Regions from separate parts of the Pseudogracilibacillus sp. SO10305 genome, predicted to be linked through region 4. Evidence: riboswitches for the same ligand, from Rfam matches in the RefSeq annotation. Region 4 holds a riboswitch; each other region holds the start of a gene.

The links. Region 4 has a riboswitch for cobalamin ahead of SPD45_RS04850 (ribonucleoside-diphosphate reductase subunit alpha). Riboswitches for the same ligand answer to the same signal wherever they lie in the genome.
Region 1: it holds a riboswitch for cobalamin, as region 4 does, so the genes downstream of both, SPD45_RS00580 (DUF4430 domain-containing protein) here and SPD45_RS04850 (ribonucleoside-diphosphate reductase subunit alpha) in region 4, are expected to answer to the same signal.
Region 2: it holds a riboswitch for cobalamin, as region 4 does, so the genes downstream of both, SPD45_RS03410 (hypothetical protein) here and SPD45_RS04850 (ribonucleoside-diphosphate reductase subunit alpha) in region 4, are expected to answer to the same signal.
Region 3: it holds a riboswitch for cobalamin, as region 4 does, so the genes downstream of both, SPD45_RS03345 (InlB B-repeat-containing protein) here and SPD45_RS04850 (ribonucleoside-diphosphate reductase subunit alpha) in region 4, are expected to answer to the same signal.

What each region holds. Positions count from the first base shown of each region.
Region 1 covers NZ_JAXHDE010000001.1:101,694-106,578, forward strand. The annotation lists gene SPD45_RS00565 (RecQ family ATP-dependent DNA helicase) at 1-607, opposite strand, end outside; gene SPD45_RS00570 (helix-turn-helix domain-containing protein) at 604-1,662, opposite strand; gene SPD45_RS00575 (ECF transporter S component) at 1,678-2,187, opposite strand; gene SPD45_RS00580 (DUF4430 domain-containing protein) at 2,194-2,616, opposite strand; cobalamin riboswitch at 2,732-2,916, opposite strand; gene SPD45_RS00585 (ATP-binding protein) at 2,918-4,669, opposite strand; gene SPD45_RS00590 (response regulator transcription factor) at 4,669-4,885, opposite strand, start outside.
Region 2 covers NZ_JAXHDE010000002.1:165,791-170,675, forward strand. The annotation lists gene secG (preprotein translocase subunit SecG) at 1-89, opposite strand, end outside; gene SPD45_RS03400 (FAD-binding dehydrogenase) at 174-1,829, opposite strand; gene SPD45_RS03405 (hypothetical protein) at 2,323-2,559, opposite strand; gene SPD45_RS03410 (hypothetical protein) at 2,894-3,121, opposite strand; cobalamin riboswitch at 3,253-3,459, opposite strand; gene SPD45_RS03415 (PcsB-like coiled-coil domain-containing protein) at 3,589-4,797, opposite strand.
Region 3 covers NZ_JAXHDE010000002.1:150,911-155,795, forward strand. The annotation lists gene SPD45_RS03345 (InlB B-repeat-containing protein) at 1-2,065, opposite strand, end outside; cobalamin riboswitch at 2,227-2,407, opposite strand; gene SPD45_RS03350 (murein hydrolase activator EnvC family protein) at 2,560-3,672, opposite strand; gene SPD45_RS03355 (C40 family peptidase) at 4,056-4,885, opposite strand, start outside.
Region 4 covers NZ_JAXHDE010000003.1:188,147-193,031, forward strand. The annotation lists gene SPD45_RS04845 (flavodoxin) at 1-28, opposite strand, end outside; gene SPD45_RS04850 (ribonucleoside-diphosphate reductase subunit alpha) at 25-2,211, opposite strand; cobalamin riboswitch at 2,440-2,651, opposite strand; gene SPD45_RS04855 (LysR family transcriptional regulator) at 2,779-3,684, opposite strand; gene gdhA (NADP-specific glutamate dehydrogenase) at 3,831-4,885, shown strand, end outside.

The sequences.
Region 1 (4,885 bases), on a different contig from region 4:
TTTCTCGGTCGATTTTATATAAATGTCTAGCCATATGATGTAATTGTAATTGCCGTTGAATATCATCTTGTACAGCAGGAGTAGCTGTTCCAGTTAACGCCAATACTGGCGGATCACCTAAAGCGTTTATTACCGTATGCAACCGTAAATAATCTGGGCGAAAATCATGCCCCCATTGTGAAATACAATGCGCCTCATCAATAACGAATAGCGAGAGTTTTCTACGATTGCATAGATCCAAGATCATTTGTTGTTGTATTAATTCCGGAGAGATATATAATAATTTATATGTATGGAGATGGCGCAATATATATTGTCTTTCTTCCCACGTTTGCATACTATGTAATGCCGCAACTTCTTTAAACCCAAAAGCTTTTGCTTCTCGTACTTGATCAATCATTAACGAAATAAGGGGAGAAACAACGATTGTCAAATATGGTAACACTTTTGCTGGTAATTGATAACAAATCGACTTCCCTGATCCTGTCTTCAACATTCCTAACACATTTTTGCCTTGTAACACATCACGAATAATTTCTTCCTGTCCTTCTTGAAATGAATCATAAGAAAAATGCTCCTGCAATAATGTTTGTAAATTTTCCTTCATTTGTTATCTCCCCCTTTCTTTTGCAAATATGTTAATGCTAAGCGGATTTGAAAATAGGTGATCGATGGACCAACATGATCCTTAATCGGTTTTAATTTAAATGTTTTTGTACGTTGAATCACATCATGTATTTCTTCTATCTTGTCTAATGCAATAAATTGTGTATATGGAAAATTCGGTTCATATAATGCAATTTCTACTAGATGGTCATAAATCGTATTTATTTTTAATTTACGTATAGAGGCAATTTTTTCTAATTGATGACCTTGTTGCCATAAATTGTATGTTTGTTTTGTAGAATGGGTTAATTTGGAATGAATTGTTTCACCACGAATTTCTTGTTTCATATGGTATAAAATAGGATGTAGATCAACGTTTATATGTTGTAAAATATAGTGAATAACATTTAACGTCTCCAACTCTATATCTGCTACAGATAAATTATACTTATCGACCAACTGTTGTTTGGATTGCCCAATGACCGTAGCACCTGTTAACTGATCTACGAATAAAGCTGCTCCTAGATCAGTAACTTGAAGTAACAAGCTACGTAATTCCATAAATAATTTGTCTAAACATTCATTTACTCGATCTTTCGTTTTTCCATATACTAATTTCACCCACTGCTCGACAGGTCTGTTTTCTATAATTGGAATATATTGCTTGTTTCCAACAGACTTATTTGTCCAAACTTGAATTAACAAAAGTAATCGTTCAAAAAAGATACGATCAATCTGCTCCAATTTCCCCCCATTTAAATGATACATAGAAATTTCATGTTGTAATTGTAAGATAGATTCATCTGTCATATTACATAATGTATATTGTTGTCCCACTATTTTCAGCTTGTCAGCTTCAACGAGTGAAAGAATTTCCCTATCATACACAGCTTTATCTAATTGTTTATAAATAGTAAAAAAACGATTCAAATGAAATAAATTTGCATCTTGAATCGTTTGGATCGATTGTTTTCCTTGTATAATATAATATGGTGAATTAGCGGAGCGTTCACCTTCCATTCTATACAAACAATATAAAATAATTTGTCGAAACAATGAACACTCCTCCTTTTAATGTTGAATATTGAAACGGTCTTTTGCATATCGTTTCATTAAATAAGCAAAAATTGGATAAAGCACAATAATGAACACTGCATTTCCAATTGCATGATACGTATCAAAAGGTAACCCTAAAAGATAGTACGGCCAGAATTTTCCTGCTACTTGGTAAGTCACTAACGATATAATAAACCCATATAAATATCCACAAAAGACTCCATACAGTGCTAACATATAAACAGGAATATGTTTTACATATTTACCTATACATCCACTAATTACACCAATTAATCCCCAGGAGAAGACTTGCCATATTGACCAAATCCCCATTCCAAGTAACATATTGGATAAAAATGTAATAAGCAATGCCAAAACAAACGCAGCACCTGGTCCCATAATGATGCCAGCGATTATTATAATCGCTGTTACTGGTTGTACATTAGGAATAAAAACTAAAAAAGATCTTCCTACGATTCCTAACGTGGCAAGTATTGCTAATATCGTTAATTTATACGTATTCAACGTCGATTACTCCCAAGGTTGAAAATCAAAATTAACTTCATCTCCATTGGAAAGTTCATACTCTCCTGCACCAACCATTGCCATTTCATCGTTTACAAAATACATCCAAGCTTTTTCTTCTCCTTCTTCCGCTGCTTTTCCATCAATTGACGTAATAAAGCCACCATCTTCTTCAATATCAAAGTTTTCTTTCATAACGTCTAATAAAATTGCGCCATCTTCTGTCTTAATTTCCTTCTCTTCTAATACTTCCTCGCCTTTATCCAAAGAAATTACGACATCAACCGTAATCTCCTCTGACACTTCATTTGTTTCATTGTTTGCTTGATTGTTCACACTGTTATTTGTTTCATTTGCATCATTTGAACAACCTACTAAAACACCTACAGATAATAATAGTGCAGATAAAATAGTCATTAATTTTTTCATTGTAAAACTCTCCTTTATTATAGTATAAAATTAAAAAAGGCTGTAACAAAAGCTCACTCGTTTTGTTACAACCTCTATAAACATATTCATATAGAAGTAGCTTGAACCCCGAAGCTCTTTTACACAATTATTGGTAGGTATACTGACTTAACTATCATCCTACTTTGGATTCCTTCCCATATCAATCGATACAGTGGATTACATCCATTTCGTCCAGTATTACAGTTGCGAGGACAGTTCTAGATTTGCACTAGATTCCCGATGTATGAACATCATTTGGCCAATAATTTTTATGAAATTATTATTGTGGTATGGTGAAATAGAAAGTTGTACCTTCATGCAATTTACTTTTGACAGAAATGACTCCCTCATGCGCTTGGATAATATGTTTTGTAATTGCTAGCCCAAGGCCTGTACCCTTTTTATCACTTCTCGTTCGTGCTTTATCCGCTTTATAAAAACGTTCAAAAACGAAGGAAAGGTCCTCTTCAGGAATTCCACTACCATTATCACGTACTTCTACATGTAAAGCATCTTCTTTTGATTGTACTACTACTTCCACTTGACCACCATTTTGTGTATGACCGATCGCATTATCAATTAAATTAGTAAATACTTGTTCCATTCGGTCAGGATCAATGAAAAGCAATTGCTGCTCTATATCCATTGTCAGTAATAATTGTACACCATTTTCCTCTGCCATACCATAAAATTTTTTGTACACTTTTTCTACAAACATTTGTGTGTCTATTTCTTCTTTATTTAACTCAATATGGCCGGCTTCCATTCTTCCAATATCAAGTAATTCATTAACTAGACGACTCATTCTTAAAGATTCTTCGAGAATAATTTGAGCAAGTTCATTTTTCTCTGCTTTACTTTCTGCAATATCATCTACGATTGCCTCACTATAGCCTTGCATTAAGGCGATTGGTGTACGTAACTCATGAGATACATTCGAAATAAAATCTTTTCTTAGTTTATCCATTTGTCTTTCCTCTGTCATATCACGTATAACAGCAACAGCACCACGGATATATGTATCATCATATAAAGGTGTCATAATCATTACCCAATTTCGTCCTTGTAGTTGAACTTCTTGAATAACCTCTTTTTCCTCTTCAATTACCTTTTGGAACACAGCATATACATCATCAGGTAATTGCTGCATCATTTCATCTAATATATTATGCTCAAAATACCAATCACGAATAAATTGTTCTGCAGGTGGATTAATAACAATTACTTTTGCATCCCTCGTTAAGGTAATAACGCCATCTGCCATCGAATTAACTAACCGACTTAATTGTTCTTTCTCATGTCGTAACGCATCAATATGAAAATTCAATTGCTTCCCCATTTTATTAAATGCGACTGCGAGTTCACCTATTTCATCATTGGATAACACTGGAAGTTTCGTATTAAATTCACCCTTTGCAACTTGAATCGCCGCTTTACGCATTTGAATTAATGGTGCAGTAATTCTCGTCGATAGGAAAAATGCAAAAATGGTCGTTAAGATGATTGCGATTGCGGCTCCAACATAAATAATTCTTGTCGTCTCTGCACGTGTTTGGTTAATGACATCCAATGATTGTAAAACATAAATAGCACCTTGTTGTTTACGCATTGGAATACCAATAACCATTATTTCTGAATCATTATTTGGTACTGTAAGTTTTTCATTAAATACTTCGTTTTGTGTTGCGACATGCAACATATCTTCATTAACAACCGGAGAAATTTCTTTTACTTTAGCTAACGATTGATTCGTCGTTTTTGATTCCCATAAAGATTCATTATGCTTATATAAAAGTACTTTACTCGAAGGTTCCTTTACTGTCTCCACCAAATCCATTACCATATCTTTATCATCATGTTCTTCCACAATCATTGAAATTTTAGTCGCTGCTTGAATCATCGCTTTTTCGGCTTCTTGTACGTGAAATCTTTCGAAAAATTGTAACAGTAAAATCGATAAAATAAATAAGACAAAAGAAACTAGCAATAAAATCGTTATTGCTAGTTTCCCTACTACACTTCTCCAGAACATTATTGTTCTTCTACCTCTAATTTATATCCGATTCCCCATACTGTAACAATCATTTTCGCTGCTTCTTTTGAAACACTCGTTAGTTTTTCACGTAATCGCTTCACATGGGTATCGACTGTTCGTAAGTCACCGAAAAATTCGTACTGCCACACTTCTTTTAACAAGTCTTCTCTTTTATACACTTTATCAGGCGACTGCGCTAAAAACACAAGTAAC
Region 2 (4,885 bases), on a different contig from region 4:
CTTGTTCCAGATTGTAACACGATAAAAACAATCATAATAATTGCATCGATTAGTAAAATTATGTTGATTACTGTTGCCAACTTGAACATCCTCTCTTTTACGTCCAAATATATCTAAGTTAACTTTAGCATAGAGTCAGACTGTTTAGCAAGTTTTATTTCATCTCCATCCGTTTAGTGATCATTTTTTGCAATCGATTCCGCGACTGTTTTTCCTGTAAATAAACATCCCCCTAAAAATGTCCCCTCTAAAGAGCGATATCCATGTAATCCACCACCACCAAAACCTGCTACTTCTCCCGCCGCATAGACGTTATCAAAAGGAACTCCATTTTTTTGGAGCACTTTTCCTTCTATATCTGTTTGCAATCCACCTAATGTTTTCCGACTTAAAATATTTAGCTTTACCGCTATAAGAGGACCATGTTTTTGGTCAAGTAAGCGGTGTGGTTTTGCCGTTCGGATTAACTTATCCCCAATATAATGACGTGCACCGTGCATTGCAACAATTTGTAAGTCTTTCGTAAAATTGTTCATTAATGCTCGGTCTCTTGCTTCTACTTGTGCGCGCACCTTTTGTATGGATAGTTTTTTATGTCCAATTAGTTTATTCATGCTAATAACTAAGTTTTCTATAGAATCTGCAACAATGAAGTCTTCCCCATAATCAATAAAATTTTGAACCGGTGTTGGTGGGCCTGGCAATATTCGTTGCAACACTTTCGCAATGCTCTTTCCAGTTAAATCAGGATTTTGTTCACTACCAGATAAAGCAAATTCCTTTTCAATAATATCTTTCGTTAAAATAAACCATGAATAATCATACCCTGTATCCATAATAGCTTTTAATGTTCCAAGTGTGTCAAATCCCGGAAAATTTGGCGCTTTAAAACGATTCCCTTCTGCATCCAACCATAAAGAAGATGGTCCTGGAAGGATTCGGATGCCATGATTTTCCCAGATTGGTGCCCAGTTTCTAATCCCTTCCGTATAATGCCACATACGATCTCGGTTTACAATTTTCCCACCAGCTTGCTCCGTGATAGAAAGCATTCGGCCATCGACATGTTTTGGTACTCCTGATATCATATTTTTAGGGGCATTACCTAATGATTGCGGCCAATTTTTTCGAATCGCTTCGAAATTCGCTCCAATTCCACCACTAGCAATTACAATAGCTGCTGCTTCATATGAAAATTCACCAATCGTTTTACGTGTCGTTTCCCTCCCTCTTTCAGCATGATCGTTTTCTAAAACGGACCCTTGTACTGTTGTAATTTTATGTTCCCTTTCAATGAGCTGATCAACTTGGTGCCTTGGTTTATATGTAACGAGATTTTCATCCATCTGTTTATGTAAAAGAGATACGAAAGGTTGGACAAGTCCTGGGCCTGTTCCCCAAGTAATATGAAATCTTGGTACAGAGTTTCCGTGTCCTTCAGCTAAATAGCCACCTCGCTCAGCCCACCCAACGACAGGAAAAAAGCGAACTCCTTTTTCATGAAGCCATGATCGTTTTTCCTCTTTTGCAAAATGCACATAGCGTTTCGCCCATTTAAATCCATATTTGTCCTCTGTTTCTAAGCGATCATAACCCGCCGTGCCGAGCCAATCTTGCCACGCTAGTTCATGTGAATCTTTTATCCCCATACGACGTTGTTCAGGAGAATCGACTAAAAAAAGTCCACCGAAAGACCACCAAGCTTGACCTCCTAATGATTGGGGGCCTTCTTGATCTAGTAGTAATACTTTCTTTCCTTTTGCTGCAAGTTCTGTCGTTGTAACGAGTCCTGCTAGTCCTGCACCAATAACAATGACATCATATTGCATCATCTCCGCCTCCTTTTCTTCATTATACCGTACATGAAATGTGAATTGTCAGAAAAGGGCGATTATTTTAAAGTACTAGTTAAAAAATGATCTGATAGTTTGTTGTAGAATACTTTCTTCTAAGGAATACGTCTAAGTCCTTTTTCGCTAACAGACTAGGATGGACATATATTACCGAAGCTAATAGTGTGAAATGGTGGTTTGCCCTGAGACCGAAAGCCTTTATGACAGGCCTCAGCCTAAAAGTCTCATTGAACGTTCTCCCTTCTGCACCACATATCCACGAACAGATTCTTTAAGATTCGCTTATTGCTCTTTTATTTCATTATCCCGTAAATGTAGTTGATCGCTTATATCATTATCTTTTAACTGAATTCCTATATATTCTTGGATTTGATGTTTGTTTTTCCTACTTTGTCCAAAAATATTTTCTACGCGAAAACTTCCTTTTTCCATTTTGTTGGGGAGAGGATTGAGCTTTATGGTTGGGTCCTTACGGTTTGGGGTTGGGTTCTTGTAGCTTCGGGTTAGATTCTTGCAACTTTGGCATGTTTTCTTGCAACTTCGGCCTGCTTTCTTGCAACTCCGACCCATATTCTTGCAACTTCGACCCGTATTCTTGCAACTTCGTCCTGCTTTCTTGCAACTTCGACCCGTATTCTTGCAACTTCGACCTGCTTTCTTGCAACTTCGACCTGCTTTCTTGCAACTTCGACCCGTATTCTTGCAACTTCTACTCACATTCTTGCAACTTCAACTCACATTCTTGCAACTTCTACTCACATTCTTGCAACTTCTACCCATATTCTTGCAACTTCTACCCATATTCTTGCAACTTCGACCCGTATTCTTGCAACTTCGACCTGCATTCTTGCAACTCCGACCCGTATTCTTGCAACTTCAACTCACATTCTTGCAACTACCTACTTTCCATATTATTTGTACTATAAATTTACAAGGCGATCAAAATCATCAGGCTACTTAGAACCCCCAGCAGTAACAGGGGTATTCAAATACATAAAAAAAGGTGGTGAAGCCCACCACCTCCTTAATTTCTGTTCATATTATACAATTACTTCATCGCGTTCGACAAATGTCATCGCATTTCGAACAATTGTATATGCTTTCGTTAAATTTTCTTTATACGTAGCTTGTAAATTTTCCTCAGCTAATTCAATTTCATTCCATAATTGTTCATACGTAGCTTGTAAAGATGTTGTTTCATTTTCAACTAAACGATTCATCACATTTGTTTGTAATGCTTCTACATAATAGCTGACAGTTCCTTTCATTCCCTTTCCCTCCTTCACGTAAAAAAACAACCTTGCGAAGATGCAGGTTGTTGTAAAAAGCAATCCAAAAGAAGCATAGGAATTTCCCTATGTTTGAACCGTTCCACACACCTCCTATCCTCCGTAGGAAATTTGTTGAGCATTATTAGGCAGGTCTCCTGGCTTCACTTCATCGCTTCTCACACCTTCCCACTTTTTATTTTTATAAAAAGCAGTGGTATTCGTGAGTTGCTCCGTATCACAGTTGCGGGACAGCGTCGGAATTACACCGATCTTCCCTTTTAAGCAATAAAGGATAATATACTTTCCAATATTGCACCTAAAGCTCCAATATTTAATTACATCTATAGTATATCATAATTGCCTGATATTCGTTTCTCTTATCGTCATCTGTTTTAAATATGAGATAAATGTACAAAAAAAGAACTTGAGACTTAATAAAAGTACGTCTCAAGTTCTTTACTTAATTAATTTAAAATTTTCACACGAACCGTTCTTCTTCCCCAACTATATGCAGACTTCTCCGACGGGTAGAGAACATCGATTTTCTTCCCTTTGATTGCGCCACCTGTATCAGCAGCAATCGCAGTTCCATAACCTTCTACCCAAACTTTTGATCCTAGTGGAATAACACTTGGATCAACCGCAATTACTTTTGGTGTAGGTTTTTGTTTTAAATCCATTCCAGTAGCTGAAACACCAGAACATCCTGAACAGTCAGGGCCATATGCAGTCGCCTCTACTGTAAATGACTTTCCAGTAGACGGTTCTGGCTCTTTCTTACCTTGATTACTAGATGGTTTTTTCGGTGTTTCACTTGTAGCAGCTTGCTTCGGTGTATCTGATGAAGCTGGTGCCTTCTCTTTTTTAGCAGCTGTCGCAACTTTTGTTTCTTCTGCTTTTTGCTCTTTAGCCGCTTTCGCTTTTTCCGCTTCAATTTCATCACGATATTGTTGTTCAATGCTTGCTAATTTACTATCTTCACTACCTAATTTTTGTTTCTCTTTCTCTAATGTAGTTTCTTTATCTTTTAACGATTTTTCAGAGCTTTTTAATTCGTCCTTCTGTGCAACAACTTCTGCTTTTTGCTCTTCTAATTCATCAACTAAAGCTTCTTGCTTATCTATTTTGTCTGTAATTTCCTCTTGAATGTCTTCCACTTCTTGACGATCTGCTTCATGTTCTTCTATTAGTTGCTTATCTGCGTTTGTAATCGTTGATACAGAATTGACACGACTAATGAATTCATTGAAGTCTTTAGCATTAAATAAAACTTCTAAATAGCTAATGTCGCCACCGTTTTCTTGGTAAGCAATGATACGATCTTTTAAAATTTCTTGGCGTTTATCGATTCGTTTATTAATTTTTTCAACTTTTTCAGCTAGTTGAACAAATTCCGCTTCATACTCGATAATTTTATCGTTTTTCTCAGCTATTTCTGCTTCACTTGCAGTTATTTTTTGTTCAATACCTGCTACTTCTTTATGTAATGCTGCTATGTCATCTAGCACTTCTACAAGCTCAGATTCTTTTTTAGATAATTCTTCTTTTACCTCTTTACGCTCATCTTGAACGTCATTTAATTCTTTTTTACTTGCATTCGCCTCTAAAGGTATCGTGAACAGTCCACTCACTAGTAATACTACTGCGAGCAAGTAAATAGTTAGTTTCTTCAAGAAATTCCGCTCCTTTGTTATGCTTAAATATTATCGCTTTCTTCTTGATTTACTTAACCGATTATAACATAGAGAGATAACAGAAAGA
Region 3 (4,885 bases), on a different contig from region 4:
TAATTGTCTTTAAATTTGTTTGTAATATTTCATTCATTTTTGTTTCTAATTCAACTTTTAAATTATCTACTACTACTTCTTCTTCTAATTGAACGATTCTTGTCTCTAATGATTCTAATTTTGAAACATTAGAAACATATAATTTTGCATTTTCAGATAAACTATCAAATTTTAAACGTGCCTGTTCAATAGCTTCTTTATGGTCTAATGTTACATCAATAGTGGCAGGTAAATTTCCGATCATTTCTTGTACTTCTAATCCTGCTATTTCATCTTCATTTACCGCTTCTGTCCACTTCGCATAAAATGTTTTATCTTCCGTAGAACCTTTAGTAATTTGAGTTACTTTTTCTCCTTCAAATGATGCATTAGTAAACCATCCTTCAAATGTATAACCCTCTTTTAAAATATCTTCTTCTTTTGGTAAAATTACATCATCATCAATTGTATAATCTGTTACAATTTCATCTGATATAAATGAAGCATCATTTAACTCATACGTGATAGAATAAACTTCATTTTCATATTGAGCGTGTAATGTCACATCTTTTTCAGGAACAACTAATAATTCCCCAGCTTCATAAATAGTACCTGAACCATCTTGTTTACTGTTCCACTCAGTAAAAGATTTTCCTTTTACATCTTGTCCTTCTGGAATTTCTACTAATCCATAACGTTTCCCGCTTTCTATTGAACTATTTCCTTCTTCCTCAAACGTTACAGTTTGCTCTTTTGCCACCAACATATCTTTATATTCGCCATTTACCATGTCAGACATGTCATATAAATCATTTTTTCCTTTAACAAAACGTTCATAAGCGATTAATCCATAAATCGATTGGTCTGTAGCCATTCCGTTAACACCGTAGCCAGAACCTCCACCACCATCATTTCCGGATGTTACATGTCTAAATCCACCTGAAATATTGTATATCGTCTCTTCTGTATTATCTCTATATGATTCTTTTTCTGGTGTAGTTCCTGGCGCCCAAAATGTTAGTAATTTATCAACCATATTATTCGTAGTAACACCGTCATGTTTACCGCCATCAGTAACAAAATTTACTTGTTTTCCAAGATACGGTAAATCTACTGTTGAAATAGGATCCATTCCTAAAGCAGTTAATGCTACAACTACTTGCACAGTACTCTCTACGTTGACATTACCAAAAGCAGCAAATCCACCATTATCTAACTGCATATCACCTAATACAACAATTGCCCGTTCTACCGCTTTAGCAAATTCTTCAAACTTATAAGTAGAATCAGTTTGCTCAAATAATGCCTTATCCTTGTAGTATGGAGCTAATGATTGTAATGCCATTCCAGTAATATCTGCATCAGGTTGTTTCCCCATTAATGCCCATCCACCGATTGTTCCATCAGATTGTTCTATTTCTCTATCTAAAATGTAATCGATCATTTTACCAATCGTGTTTACATTTTCATTTGTTGTATCTTCATAAAGTTCATAAGGTCCTGTGTTTAAAGCGATAATTTCCCAAATTGGACCATTAATTCCTTGTCTGTATGAGAATGGATATGATTCAGATAATTTTTCTATATAGTCATAACCAGCTACATTTGTAATATCATAACCGAGAGCACTTAGTGCTAAAATAGACCTTGACCATTCTGTGGATTTATTACGGTCCAGGTTGCCACTCTTTCTTTCTACATACTCCTCTACTCGATTTATGTATCCATCGAAATATTCCTGTGTTAATTCATCATTGTAATAGTAACCGCCATCTAGTCCTCTTAGTAAACCCATTACTGTCCATTCACCATTTGATGTTCCGAAAATAGGAGCATCTACAACATTATAATTATATAAGTTTGCATGGTTAATATAGAAGCCGACCTCCGGCTTTTCATCTTCCCAAAATCGCACATCTAAATGTAAGTAATCATTATTCGGATCATAAATCCCTTGATTTACAACATCTACTAACGTTTTTTCTTCGTCTTTTTCACTCGCTGAACTTAGTTGTGGAAACGAAGATACTACAAGTAAAAGCGCTGCCAAAATTGCAAAAAACTTTTTAAACAACTGTTTTCCCATTATACCTTGTCCTTCCTTTATAATTTCCCACACAAAATAACCTTGAACAATCCGGTCCTGTTCAAGGTTATAGCATGAATATTTATCATAAATACACGTATGTATACATACATAGGTATAATATATATGAATGAATATTTCCCCTTAGTCCCGGAAGGTTCGAAATAATACTCATCTTGACAAGTCTCCTGACTTAGGATCATTGCAATTGTCTTTTCCTTCCCGGAAATTTATCCAGTGGATTCAAAAGATTGCTCCCCATAACAGTGGCCGGACCGTTCAGGATTTTCACCTGATTCCTTATTAAGTTGCATATGCAACATCAAAATGATATATGAAGTTTTTTATGTAGGTATAATCAATACCCATCTTATATCATAGTACAACTTTTCTGAATTTAAAAGCATCTTTATAACTATGTAGAGGAAGTAAATGTCAAAAGAACATAAAAAAGTGTGAAAAAGGAATATCCTTCTTCACACCATTTTTCTATATTATCGCAAAAATGTAGTTGGATTTGTAATGTTGCCATTATTATGTACTTCAAAATGTAAGTGAATACCAGTCGAATCACCTGTCGTACCCATGACACCAATTTGTTCTCCACGCTTTACTTTTTGACCTGATTTCACAGTAATTTTCGACATATGTGCATACAATGTTTTTAAACCATTACCATGATCTACAATTACCATGTTTCCATAACCACCAGAATTCATCCCAGCTGATTCTACTGTACCAGCTTCGGCTGCATAAATTGGAGGTGATGTACTTCGATCTGTTCGAGCAATATCAATACCTTTATGCATTGCACCCCAACGCTCTCCAACGTGACTGGAAATGTATCCACCATCAGTCGGCCAACCCAAAGTTGAGTTACTATTAGCAGTATCAACAGAAAAAGATGTCCCTATATTTTCAGCTTCTTTTTCTGCCTCTAGTAATGCCAATTCTTTATCTTCTAATTTTAATTTTTTCGTTTTAGCTTTAAACTTCGCTTCTTTTTTCTTTATTTTTTCCTTCTTTTCCTCCGTTAACTCTTTTTGCATTTCTGTATTTTGCTTAATTTGTTTTAACTCTTGTTCTAAATCTTCCAGTTGTGCAAGCTTTTTCTCAACTTTTGCTTTATCTTTTTCTAAGTCTTCAATTAAACTTGCATCTGACTCAGCAATCGTATTAACTGCACTTGCTCGACTAATAAAATCATTAAAATCTTCTGCACCAAATAAGATTTCGATATATTGAATGTCGCCACCATTTGATTGGATCGATTTTGCACGTTCTTTTAAAATGTCAAAACGTTTTTCGATTTCCTCTTCTAATTTTTCAATTTCCTCTTCTACTTTCTTTATCTCTTTTTTTGTTTCTTTCATTGCCTTTTCATTTTGTTTCAATGTTTCTTTATACTCTTTGATCTCTATATTAAGTTCCTTTATTTCTTTCACTAATTTTTTGATTTCTTTATTCGCTTTCTTTAAGTCTTTCTTTATATTCTCTCTATCTTTTTGAATATCTTCTATCTTTTCAGCTGCAATGTCATTTGTTGGATATAATACAGTTCCAGCAAATAAAATTGCTACCGCTAAAAATAACTTTATATACTTCAATGCATCTTACTCCCTTCCTCTTTTTGTCCCCAAAGCATATTATAACAATCTAACATTTCATACGAATGTGATTCTCATTACAGTTTATTATCAAATTTCAAACAAAAAATAAGCACATATTACTATTTTAGTAACTTATGCTTATGTGACTATACAATTATTTCAAATTATGTAATAACTGTTACATTGCACGAAGTACAAATAGGCTCCTACAAATAATATGTAATTTCGGCTTGTCCAAGGCAATCAACCTACTAGTGACAAAAAGTTACATACAAATGATGCTCATACTCCATTTTATGTATATACAAACAAAATAAAACTAGCATGAAATAGAGTCGTCATCCATCTATTTCATACTAGCTTTTCATTATAATATTTAATTATTTAACTCTTCTTACGTGACCGCTGAATACGCCACTCCAGTAAGAGTTGTTCATGCTTACGATTTCTACCCCTCTACCAGACTGTGATCCGATGAACTGTCCTCCACCTAAGTAAATTCCAACATGTCCATCTGTTTTGTACGTATCAAAGAATACTAAATCTCCAGGTTTTGCGTTGCTATAATCTACTTTTGAACCAACACTTCTCATACCTGCTGTACTTCTCGGTAAAGAAATTCCTTCTTGCTCATATGCCCAAGATACGAAACCAGAACAGTCAAATTGTCCAGCTGATGGATTTTTCGCTCCAAATACATAAGATGAACGACCGATAAACTGTTTTCCAGCTGAGATTGCTGATCCACCTGCTCCAGTATATGCTGGTGCCTTAGCTTTCTTTTCCTTTTTAGGAGTATCAGATGAAGTGCTTGTAGCTGCTTCACTATTATTTGATCCATTAGAATTCGATGTACTTACTGTAGAAGCATTCGATTCATTTGTTGATGTTTCAACTACTTCTTCTGCTGGTGCAGCTAATTCTGCTAATACACGTGCCTCTAACTCTTTTAACTCTGAACTTTCAGATGTTAATTTAGATTTTTCTGTTTCATACTTATCTTTTTCTGTTTTTAATTGTGCAACCTTTTTATTCTCTTCTTCTTTCTGTTCTTCCATTGTAGAAGCGATTCCTTCAAGTTCTACTTTTAAGTCGTTTTGTTCGTCAATTTTTTCTTCTACTTTTTCTTTATCTTTCTCGTTTGCTTCAATTAACTCAATATCTGAATTTGTAATTGTTGTTACAGCATCTACACGGCTTAAAAACTCAA
Region 4 (4,885 bases):
AAGATAAATAAGCAATTAAAGTTCTCATGAATGACACCACTCACATTCTTCAATATCGTTCGCAGTAGATCGAACATAATACGATGTTTTTAACCCCTCTTTCCAAGCTTGTACGTGTAAATTTAATAAGACAGACGCACGAATCGTATTTGGTACATACATATTAAATGAAATACTTTGATCAATATGCTTTTGTCTTACTGCATTTTGCTTTACAGACCAACGCTGATCCACAATATATGCAGAACGACGATAAATGTTATACGTTCTGTGATCTAATGCTGGTGCTGTTACTGGAATTTTGAAGTCTTTTTTCTCCTCGTAATAGAACACTTGGAAAATCGGGTCAATACTCGCAGTGGACCCTGCAATCATCGCTGTCGATGAGTTCGGTGCTACTGCCATCAAATACCCATTACGAATTCCGTTTTCTTGTACTTCTTGTTGTAATGCTTCCCACTTTTCTCCTTCATATCCACGTGAAGTGAAATATTGTCCTGATTGCCATTTGCTTCCTTCAAAGAAACGGTAAGCGCCTTTTTCTTTACTTAATTCCATACTTGCTTGAATCGTTAAATAAGCAATCTGTTCATATAATTCATCCGTGTATGTTAATGCCTCTTCTGACTCCCATTCGATGCCTTTCAGTGCAAGCAAGTGATGCCAACCAAACGTTCCTAAACCTACCGCTCTATATTTCTGGTTCGTCAGTTGTGCTTGTAAAATTGGTAATGTGTTCATATCAATTACATTATCCAACATTCTTACTTGAATCGGAATGAGTCGCTCTAACACACCTTCTGGTACCGCACGACCTAAGTTAACAGAACTTAAGTTACAAACGACATAATCTCCAGTTTTATATTTCTTCACAATCACATCTTCATTTTCAACATACTCTTCTAAAAACTCTGTTGGTGATTGATTTTGGGTAATTTCTGTACAAAGGTTAGAACAATAGATAATACCAGCATGACTATTTGCATTCATACGGTTTACTTCATCACGGTAAAACATAAACGGTGTACCTGTTTCTAACTGAGAAATCATAATACGTTTCATGATATCAATTGCCGGTACTTTCTTTTTCGTTAAACGTTCATCGCGAATACATTCTTCATATTTCGCCCGCCACGTTCCAGCACCTTTTTCTTCATCATAAAAATCTTCCAAGCTATATCCCATCACTTGTCTTACTTCATGTGGATCAAATAAATACCAGTCACCACGTGCTTCTACTTGTTCCATAAAGTAATCTGGTAAACATACTCCAGGGAAAATATCGTGTGCTCGCATACGTGCATCCCCGTTATTTAATTTTAAATCTAAAAACGGTTCAATATCGATATGCCATACATCTAAATAAATCGCGATCGCACCTTTTCTCGTACCTAATTGGTCCACACTTACCGCCGTATTGTTTAACTGACGAATCCACGGCACGACACCACTCGACATTCCTTTAAATCCTTTAATTGCACTCCCACGGCCTCGGACTTTCCCCATATAGACACCAATTCCGCCACCGTTTTTCGATAATTGTGCTACATCTGTGTTCACATCGTAGATCGATTGTAAACTATCCTCGACTGTATCAATGAAACAGCTAGAAAGTTGTCCATGTGTTTTTCCTGCGTTGTTCATTGTCGGTGTTGCAACAGTCATATATAAATTACTTAAAGCCCAGTAAGCTTCTAAAATATAATCCATTCGCTTCTCGCTATTTTCATCTTGCATTAAATGCATTGCGATAATCATCCAACGTTCTTGAGGCAATTCAAAAACGTTTTTCTCATGGTCTGTCGCTAAATATCTTGTTGCTAACGTATAAATAGCTAAATAGTGAAATAAACTATCGCGCTCTTGTTCGATCTTGCTTCCTAAAAGGTCGATCTCTTCTTTTGTATATTTTTCTAATAATTTATTCGTATAAATGCCTTTATTCGTTAATTGATCAATTAATGTATAAAAATCTCCATATTTTTCAGCTGGGTCATATCCTCTGTTAGCTGCAGCTTGCTCATACAATTGTGCAGCATATAAACGACTGGCAAAGTATGTCCAATCCGGATTAGCTTCATCAATATTTTCTAATGCAATTTTAATCATCTCAATGTGAACATCTAATCCTGTCACATTCGCTGTTGCGTTTAACATCTTTTCTTTATACGGTGTGACATCTACATTTAAACCTTCTTGTGCCAACGTCATTAATGCTTCTACCTTGTTTTCTACCTCTAACATGCTCATCTATAAATCCCTCCTGAAAAATTATCCCCTATTATATATGTCGATCGCTTCGTTTCGTGTTCTCCTAATATGTATTTTTTATATTAAAAAAGCCGTTTATTCGCATGAGGAATAAACGGCCAAAAAGACAACAAAATATGCACTATTTCAATATCCATGCCGTTTCCAAAATCCCTCACCCCGGAGAAGTGAAACTAACGCGATTAGGCAGGTCTCCTGACTTATATGTATCTCCAGAACCCCTTCCTATATGTGTTGCCTTTTCTTAAAAAAACAACTACATACAGTGAGCATGTCCTTTCATAAAAATAACATAATTACAGTTGCGGGGGCAGTTCTAGCTTCTCACTAGATTCCCTTTTTAAGACTTTCATACGTCACCTTAATCACTATATATTGTGTATTCAATTTTATATATCATCTATATATTGTGTTTTAATCTTAACATATTCATTTTTATGATGCAATATATTTTTAACAATTTTAGCGAATATTGGTATAGCATGTTGACGGATTTGTAACACCGATTTAGTTTTGATATACTTCTAAACGCATAAAGAAGTCTTTTATAAATTGATAGAACAATTTTTCCGTCGGTAATAATTCACGTTCAGCAGGAATAATCGCCCCGACCGATCGTTTCAAACTAGGTTCTGTAATTGGAACTTTCACCGTAGCACGCGGCAAACAATCGACCAATGTTACTTCTGGAATTAATGTAACACCTAATCCCGCTGATACAAGCCCTTTTATCGCGTCTAAATCTTTTCCTTCAAAGGAAATTTTCGGTTGAAAGCCACGTTGTAAACATCCTTCCATAATAACGTCGTGTAATATAAACCCTTTTGGAAACATGACAAACGATTCATCGCGCAATTCGATTAATTTTAATGAAGACCTGTTTGCAAGAGAATGATTACTCGGTAATAAAGCGACAATATCTTCTGTAAAAAGTACTGTACTTTTCACCTTATCTTGGTCTTGTGGTAATGGTCCTAATAATGCAATATTAATTTCGCCCTTTTTCACCCAATCAAGTAGCTCACTATGTGTCCCTTGATTTAGCACAAATTTCACATCTGGATACTGTTTTCGAAAGTAAAAAATAGCAGTAGGTAATATATAAGAGGCTAAACTAGCCGCAAAGCCTATATGAATCGTTCCTTTTTTAGGATCGGTATATTCAATCACTTCTTGTCTTGCATCATCGATCACATTCATCGCTTTTTCCATATGTTCTAAAAAAACTTTCCCAATTCTCGTTAGTCGAACGGTTCTTCCTTCTCGAATAAATAAATCTACCCCAAGCTCTTCTTCTAAATTAAAAATTTGCCGACTTACTGCTGATTGTGCCACATGTAAAGCATCTGCAGCTTCTGTTACATGCTCACGTTTTGCAACTTCAATAAAATATTTTATTTGTCTTAACTCCATTTTTGTCACCTCGTATTTTTATTATCTCATAAAAGCATTAATAATATCTATTAATAGTATTGTTTAGATTGATACATGTATGATAAGTTATTAATAGAGGAAGTATATAGAATAGACGGAATAGAAAGAAATGGGAGGCGAGCATCATGACTCAACTAGAGCGCGTCATTTCAGCGGAAGAACAAGAAGTAATCAACTACATGGATGACCTTTACGAAAAAATAAAAGCGCGTGATCCACATGAGGTGGAGTTTTTACAAGCTACAAAAATGTTACTAAATTCTCTTGTGCCGGTGTTTGTGAAGAATCGCACATATATAGAAAAAAATATATTAGAACAATTAATTGAACCCGAAAGAATCATTACCTTTCGTGTTCCGTGGATAGATGATAACGGAAATACGCATGTGAATCGTGGGTATCGTGTACAATTTAACAGTGCACTCGGCCCATATAAAGGAGGGATTCGTTTCCATCCGAGTGTGAATTTAAGTGTCATGAAGTTTTTATCCTTAACACAAATTTTCAAAAACTCTTTAACTGGTCAACCAATTGGTGGCGGAAAAGGTGGAGCAGACTTCGATCCAAAAGGAAAGTCTGACAACGAAATTATGCGTTTCTGTCAAAGTTTTATGACAGAATTATATCGCCATATCGGCCCGGACACAGATGTACCAGCAGGAGATATTGGTGTTGGAAAACGTGAAGTTGGTTATATGTTTGGTCAATATAAACGTATCCAAGGCGCGTACCATGCAGGCGTATTAACAGGAAAAGGGTTAAACTATGGTGGTAGTTTAGGGCGTACAGAAGCTACAGGATACGGCACGATTTATTTCGTGCAAGAAATGTTGAAAGATAAACGGGAAGATTTTAAAAATAAAACTGTTATCACATCTGGGTCTGGAAATGTTGCTATTTATGCAATGGAAAAAGCAATTAAATTAGGAGCAAAAGTTGTCGCTTGTAGTGATTCAGGTGGATATGTGTACGACCGTAACGGTTTAAGTCTACAGACGATTAAACGAATTAAATTTTCGGAAGGAGCACGTATTTCCGAGTATGTCAAAACACACCCTGAAGCAGAATACTTTGATGACGGGTCTAAAATTTGGTCGATTCCATGTGATATTGCACTTCCTTGTGCGACACAAAATGAAATCGATGAAGAATCTGCAAAAATGTTAGTAAAAAATGGCGT